DNA from 2 places in the Paenibacillus sp. MZ03-122A genome. Region 1 is predicted to be linked to the other one. Evidence: riboswitches for the same ligand, from Rfam matches in the RefSeq annotation. Region 1 holds a riboswitch; the other holds the start of a gene.
What was found. Region 1 has a riboswitch for ZMP and ZTP ahead of NLX74_RS18840 (bifunctional 5,10-methylenetetrahydrofolate dehydrogenase/5,10-methenyltetrahydrofolate cyclohydrolase). Riboswitches for the same ligand answer to the same signal wherever they lie in the genome.
Positions count from the first base shown of each region.

Region 2: it holds a riboswitch for ZMP and ZTP, as region 1 does, so the genes downstream of both, NLX74_RS06370 (TIGR01440 family protein) here and NLX74_RS18840 (bifunctional 5,10-methylenetetrahydrofolate dehydrogenase/5,10-methenyltetrahydrofolate cyclohydrolase) in region 1, are expected to answer to the same signal.

Region 1 covers NZ_JANAVI010000009.1:108,610-112,026, reverse strand. The annotation lists gene NLX74_RS18850 (sensor histidine kinase) at 1-433, opposite strand, end outside; gene desA (Delta(5) desaturase DesA) at 502-1,563, opposite strand; ZMP/ZTP riboswitch at 1,777-1,861, shown strand; gene NLX74_RS18840 (bifunctional 5,10-methylenetetrahydrofolate dehydrogenase/5,10-methenyltetrahydrofolate cyclohydrolase) at 1,974-2,840, shown strand; gene NLX74_RS18835 (cyclodeaminase/cyclohydrolase family protein) at 2,837-3,417, shown strand, end outside.
Region 2 covers NZ_JANAVI010000002.1:513,689-517,105, reverse strand. The annotation lists gene NLX74_RS06375 (serine hydroxymethyltransferase) at 1-823, opposite strand, end outside; gene NLX74_RS06370 (TIGR01440 family protein) at 944-1,531, opposite strand; ZMP/ZTP riboswitch at 1,752-1,833, opposite strand; gene NLX74_RS06365 (low molecular weight protein arginine phosphatase) at 1,912-2,496, opposite strand; gene NLX74_RS06360 (manganese efflux pump MntP) at 2,600-3,160, opposite strand; gene NLX74_RS06355 (L-threonylcarbamoyladenylate synthase) at 3,303-3,417, opposite strand, start outside.

The sequences.
Region 1 (3,417 bases):
GAATCACACCGATCAGATTGAGCAGGATAAAAGGAATCTGTTTAATAAAAACGGGATTCTGAGAAACAAAACCGTAATTGATCAATCCAATCGTAATAATCATTAAAATAATATACAGCGTCGTAAATGCAGCCTTACTTTTAATATTACCGATCAGATAGGCGATAAATATGGAAAAATACATATAGCTAAACAGCAGTGTCATGGTAATCGATATGGCAATTTGTACACTGGTCCAAAAGTATATGAGCCAGCCTTTCGAGACAAAAGCCAATACATAACATGCAAAAAACACCAAAATAATAGCAGTACCCAGAATAATATGACTTGTAGATGAAGAGCTAAAGTAGTAAAAGGGCAGGATATAAAAGACGACCCACACATAAGGGCTAAGTCCCGTATTTCTTTGAAAAATCTGATACCATTTTTGCATCCTGCCCACCCTCTTCTACTTCACATGACTTATATCCCTTATCTTATCATACCAAGTTTCATACAACGCTATTTTCTTTCTGTGCTTACAACAGGTGTAGGGATGGGTTTCGTGACTGCAACACGTTTACTGAGGAGCGGCTTCACTTGTTTAAAGGTCAAAAAGGTTTTCGTATTTTCATCCCAAAGGCGGAACTTCAAAGATTGCAGACTGCTACTCACTGTGATCGTGGTTGCTTTTTGAAGTAACGGTGTCGCTTCATGTGCTTTTTCCAAATTATAATTTGGCACTTTGGGACTCAAGTGATGTACGTGGTGAAATCCGATATTCCCCGTAATCCATTGCAATACTTTAGGAAGCTTGTAGTAAGAACTGCCTTCTACGGCTGCATTAATATAACTCCACTCTTCATCGTGCTCAAAATACGAATCCTCAAATTGATGTTGTACATAGAACAACCAGATGCCCAACATACCGGATACAAAAAAGATAGGTGCCTGTACCAGAAGGAAGGCCTGCCATCCAATAGCCCAGCACAACAGTGCATACAATGCAACGATGGATATATTCGTCACATAAGTGTTCATTTTTTCCTTGCGTTTGGCTGTCTTGATATTAAAGCGATAGGAAATCAAAAAAGTATAGATCGGACCTAGTCCGAACATAACCCAAGGATTTCGATATATGCGATAGGCCAGCCGTGTCCATGTGGAAGCCTCTGTGTACTCTTCTACCGTGAGCACCCACATGTCACCTGTGCCTCTTTTATCCAGATTACTGCTGGTTGCATGGTGGATCGCATGACTATTTTTCCATTGATGATAAGGACAGAGCGTAATAATACCTGTAATCGTTCCCACAATGTCGTTCAGCTTGCGGCTTTTGAAGAAGGATTGATGACCACAATCATGAAAAATAATAAACGTCCGTACCACAAACCCCGATGCAACAATGGCAATGGGAAGCGTCAGCCAGTACGAAACCGACAGGCTAAGATAAGCAGCATACCACAATAGGATCAGTGGACCCAAAGTATTGATGAGTTGCAGAACGCTGGATTTCGTGTTTATTTTCTCGTAGGGAGCCATATTTTTTTTCAATTGGGCTAATGGGAGTTGTGTCATACTCATTATGATCCTCCTTTAAAATGACGCCTATACCTTGATCCTGTTAGGCGTACATGTTGATCTAATCTCAGTATAAGGTGAAGACTGTAGACGCTGTAGTCATAAACGTCAGCTCGGGTATATGACATTTGTCATATAGACAAGTAACATAACCCCTTTTCCAAATGTTCGCGGGTTTCTTTTCTGATGATTATTTGTTAAAATATAAGCTATAATAACGCTGTATGTGACTGGCGAAGTCAGTGGAATGAACCACGAGGGAGCATACAAAAAAAGCGTACCGTTCGCCTGGGAGAAGTATTTGCAGAGGATTCGTCTGTCTTGACGACCTTGTGCAAATACTTTTTTTTCGTTTACAAGACCATGACACCCTGTTGATAAATCACGCGATAAATTCAGAGGAGGCTCGGACTATGGCTATTATCATGAAATCCAAAGAAGCAGCTGAGCAAGTATATGCAACGATCCGTTCACAGGTAGAAGAAATGAAGCAGCAAGGACACCGTCCCCATCTGGCGACACTATTGGTAGAAGGCGATCCGGCTTCTGCCTACTATGCCCGGACCAAGCAAAAAATAGCGGAGAAGCTGGGCATCTCATTTCATCTTCATACTTTTGATCGTCATGTTAGCGAAACCGAGCTACTGCACCTGATCGGCAGTCTGAACAATGCACCCCATGTACATGGCATTATGCTGGAACTGCCGCTTCCCCAACATCTTTCCGCCTCCGTTATTAAACAATCCATCGCCCCCTACAAGGATATTGATGGGATTACACCTGATAACAAGCTGGCTACCGTAACAGGTGACGCCGGATTATATCCCGCAACACCTCAAGCCTGTATCGAGCTGCTCAAGCATTACGGTCACACATTGGCAGGCAAAAATGTCACTCTCGTGGGCATCGGACAGACAGTGGGACTTCCCCTTTTCCACATGTTGCAAAGAGAAAATGCCACCGTTACCGCCTGTCATGCAGGAACACGTGATATTGCAGAGCATCTGAGCCATGCAGACATTGCCTTCGTCGCAGTCGGAAGCCCTGATGTGATTACACAGGATATGGTTCATCCAGGTCTGATTTTGGTAGATGCGGGAATTAATGAGACGCTAGAGGGAAAAATAGTGGGGGATGCCGCTTTAGACGTTGGGGAGAAGGTCCATGCCATTTCTCCGGTTCCCGGCGGTGTTGGCACCTTAACAACTGCGATTTTGTATAAAAATCTGCTCAAAGCAATACATCTGCAACACTACTCCAGAGAGGTGGTCTATTCATGAGTGAACTGTCGTGGAATCATTCCATCGGACATTTTCTGAAAGAGGCTGCAAGTGCAGCGCCTACCCCCGGCGGAGGAAGTGTATCCGCACTGGCTGCGGCACTAGGCGCGGCTATGACCTCCATGACCGCCAACCTTTCACAAGGAGAAAAATATGCGCACATCCATAAACCAATCACGGAAGTCATTAGCAGCATGGAAAGATTGTCTACACATTGTGAGGAACTAATGGTCGCAGACATCCAATCCTTTGAACAGTACATGACCGCGCTGCGTTTGCCCAAGGAAACGGACGAAGAAAAGCGCTATCGTACCCATTCCTTACAGACAGCGGTGATCGCTGCCATTGAGGTACCCATGCGCCTGCTGGAAGTATGCCGGGACGGATTGTCGCAAGCCTACAACATTGTGGAAATGTCCAATAAAAATGTGATTTCGGATCTTGGCATCGGCGCGATCCTGTTCGAAGCAGCAGCTCAATCTGCCCTGCTTACCGTCGACATTAATCTTGCTTCGCTGAAAGACTTGGACGTCAAATACTCCTATGAGACCAAGACAGCCGCACTCATCCGTGAAAT
Region 2 (3,417 bases), on a different contig from region 1:
GCGCTTCACCCAAAGCAACCGCTTTGGACGCGATCACATGCATCAGTGGCCCCCCTTGAGTACCAGGGAAAATAGCTTTATCAATCGCTTGCGCCCATGCTTTGCGAGTCAGAATCAGACCCCCACGCGGACCACGCAGCGTTTTGTGCGTCGTTGTTGTTACAAATTGGGCATGCGGAACTGGACTTGGGTGAATTCCCGCTGCCACGAGACCAGCGATATGTGCCATATCCACCATAAACAGAGCGCCTACATCATTGGCAATGGAAGCAAAAGCTTCAAAATCAATAGTACGCGGATATGCACTCGCGCCAGCTACAATCAGACGAGGGCGGTGCTTAAAGGCCGCCTTGCGCACTTCATCGTAGTCGATGCGGAAGTTGTCTTCGCGTACACCGTAAGCAGCAAAGTTATACAACAAGCCGGAAGCGTTAACCGGACTTCCGTGTGTTAAATGGCCACCATGCGCCAGATTCATACCCAGTACAGTATCTCCAGGTTTGAGAGCTGCCAGATACACCGCCATGTTGGCTTGTGCTCCAGAGTGAGGCTGCACGTTAGCATGCTCGGCGCCGAACAATTCTTTTGCGCGGTCACGTGCGATGTCTTCAACGATATCTACATGCTCACAGCCACCATAGTAACGTTTGTTCGGATAACCCTCAGCATATTTATTCGTCAGCACGGAGCCCATGGCTTCCATTACTGCTTCACTGACAATGTTCTCGGATGCGATGAGCTCGATATTGTGGCGTTGTCGTTTCAGTTCAAGTCCCATTGCTTCCATCACTGCCGGGTCACTTTTACGCAGGTGTTCCATCATGATTGATTACTCCCTCTCCATAGTCAATTGTTGGGTATACAAGCAAACGCCTGCTCCTCTGTTGGGTACCTCATCATCAATGCAAAAAAGATTAGTACAAACATGCCGCCATGCCAAATGCTAATCGCAGTTTCCTCCGACTTCTTGCTCCAGACTGTACACCGCCCGTTGTCCGCCAATAAGTGGAGGACGGGTGAACGCTGCTGTCACACGTGCTTCGCCAATCCAGCGAAGACTTGGACGAAATGGAACAGCAATGGGTCGCAGATGCATGCCAATCAGCGTTTCGCCGATGTCTATCCCGGCATGAGCCTGCACGTTCGCCGCCAAACACGCGTCACTCATAGAACGATAGGCGATAGTGGCCATAGAGCCTCCTGCTGTACGAACAGGAACAGCTGCAACCTCCGTCAGTCCCAGTCGCTCCAGCACAGCCCGTTCAACGACCAGCGCTCGGTTCAAATGCTCACAGCATTGAAACGCCACATCAAAGCCATACTCCCTGCGAACGGACTCTACTCCAGACAACAGTTGCTGAGCCACATCGAGCGCTCCCGCCGTACCAATCCGACTTCCAGCCACTTCACTTGTGCTAACGCCAATAACCAGCAGGCGACCAGCCTTGAGACTGGCTGCTTCTGCGATTTCCCGCACAACAGAAGTGGTCTGTGCTTCTAGCGAAATCTCATGATCCAATTGTTCCACTATTGGAACCTCCTTTGGTTGAACAGCCTCTCAGAGACTAGGCACGGTCTCATGCCCCAAATTCAACACACTCTCTCCTGATCACAATCTGACTATATTATAGCCGATGTTTCAGATTTCGAGCAGAAAAAATGGAAGAACCTTTAAAGGAATCAACTCTCAGCTAAAAATCTGGCATAACTTGTATATGAAAAAAAGAGCAGTCCACACCTATGTGGAATTGCTCTTTTGCCCAGGCGACCGGCCGTATATCCGATGCTCCATCGTGGTTAATCCCACTTTTGTCGCCAGTTACATCGGATTCTCATTTTTCCACCTTATCTTAACGGATTAGCGGCCGAAAATCAACAGATTCCGTACAAAACAGATGAGTAATACTAATTTTATTCGGAAGAAGCCTTTAGCTTGTCCAGCAGCTTATGCAGCGCCGTACGGATTTCCGCAGCTGTGACATCGTAGTCTTCTCGCGAACCGCCAAACGGATCTGAAATATCAAAGCCCGGAATCCGTTGGTGTAATTCAATCATTCGTTCACGCTCCTGCGCCGATAGCTCTTGTCCAAGTGAAGCCATCAACTGCTGTGAAGCATATAAACCATCCAACTCCTGTACATCATTCAACACCGCATCCCGGTTCTCCACATATTCCTTAAGTGTAAATACTTTGCCCGCCGTTTGGGGAAAGCGTTGAATTACGTGCTGTTTATGTCCTTGCGTCAAGGTTAAGATCAGATGCGCCCACCCGGCAAGCCCGTCGCTCAAAGGGGTTGAAGTGATCTGATCGGATATATCGTGATCACGTAGAACCGCCTCTGCATGTCGGGATATCGGTGTGCCTTCCATCGCGGCTACTCCCGCAGAACGCACTTCCAGTTCTAGCCCATGCTCAGCAGCCAACTTACGCAGCATGCCTTCAGCCATTGGACTGCGACAGGTATTTCCTGTGCATACGAATAAGATATTCTTCAACGTTTTCACCCCCCGTATGTTAAAAAATATATAAACAGAGGATTACTATAATCCTAATCCTTTACGATAACCCTGCACTTATTTTACACTGTCTACACTAAAATCAAAACATAAACATAAAGCCGAATGCCAACAAAATGGCACCACCCACTGCTTCCCCATAATCTCCTAGATTACGGCTGACCTTGCGACCCAGCAGCAGGCCCAGCATCGCCATTGCTCCCCCGCAAAAACCAAACGCCAGAACGGACAGCACCAGATCACTTTGGAACATACCCAGTGACACTCCTACAGAAAATGAGTCAACGCTCACCCCAAGTGCAAACAGCAAAAGGCCTAAAGGCGAACGATGATCCAATACCTGTACGCCGTCTCCTTTAAAGGAATTATACACCATATGCCCGCCCAAAAGGATGAGTAGACCCCCTGCGAAGTAGGCCGTCACATGACCTAATAAAGAACTCATATAATGGCCTGTGAACATTCCCAGTAATGGCATCAGAATGTGAAAAAAGCCAATGACAGTACTGATGCGCAGCACGTCTCGCAGGCGTATCCCCTTCATGCCGATCCCTACACCCAGCGATAACGCATCCATTCCTAGCGCTACCGCCATGATCAGAATCGTTACAACCTGCCCGGCATGGGCAGAGGCTGCCAGCATACTCCATCCCTCCATTATCCGTCTGTTCTTGTACACGTTATGCGGACAAGGGGCAAATCAGTACAAGCATGTACTGAAAGTACCCAATACCGAGACGAGGAGGGAGGAAAATTTAATATAAGAGGCTCTGATTCGACAGAAGCTACAAGCGGGCGATTCGGTGACCTGCCGCTTTAAGCAGGCGGTTCATGACGGCGTCTCCTAATCCCTTCGGCGGACAGGATTCCGCCAAAATGTAGGTGACGCCGTCCTCGTCG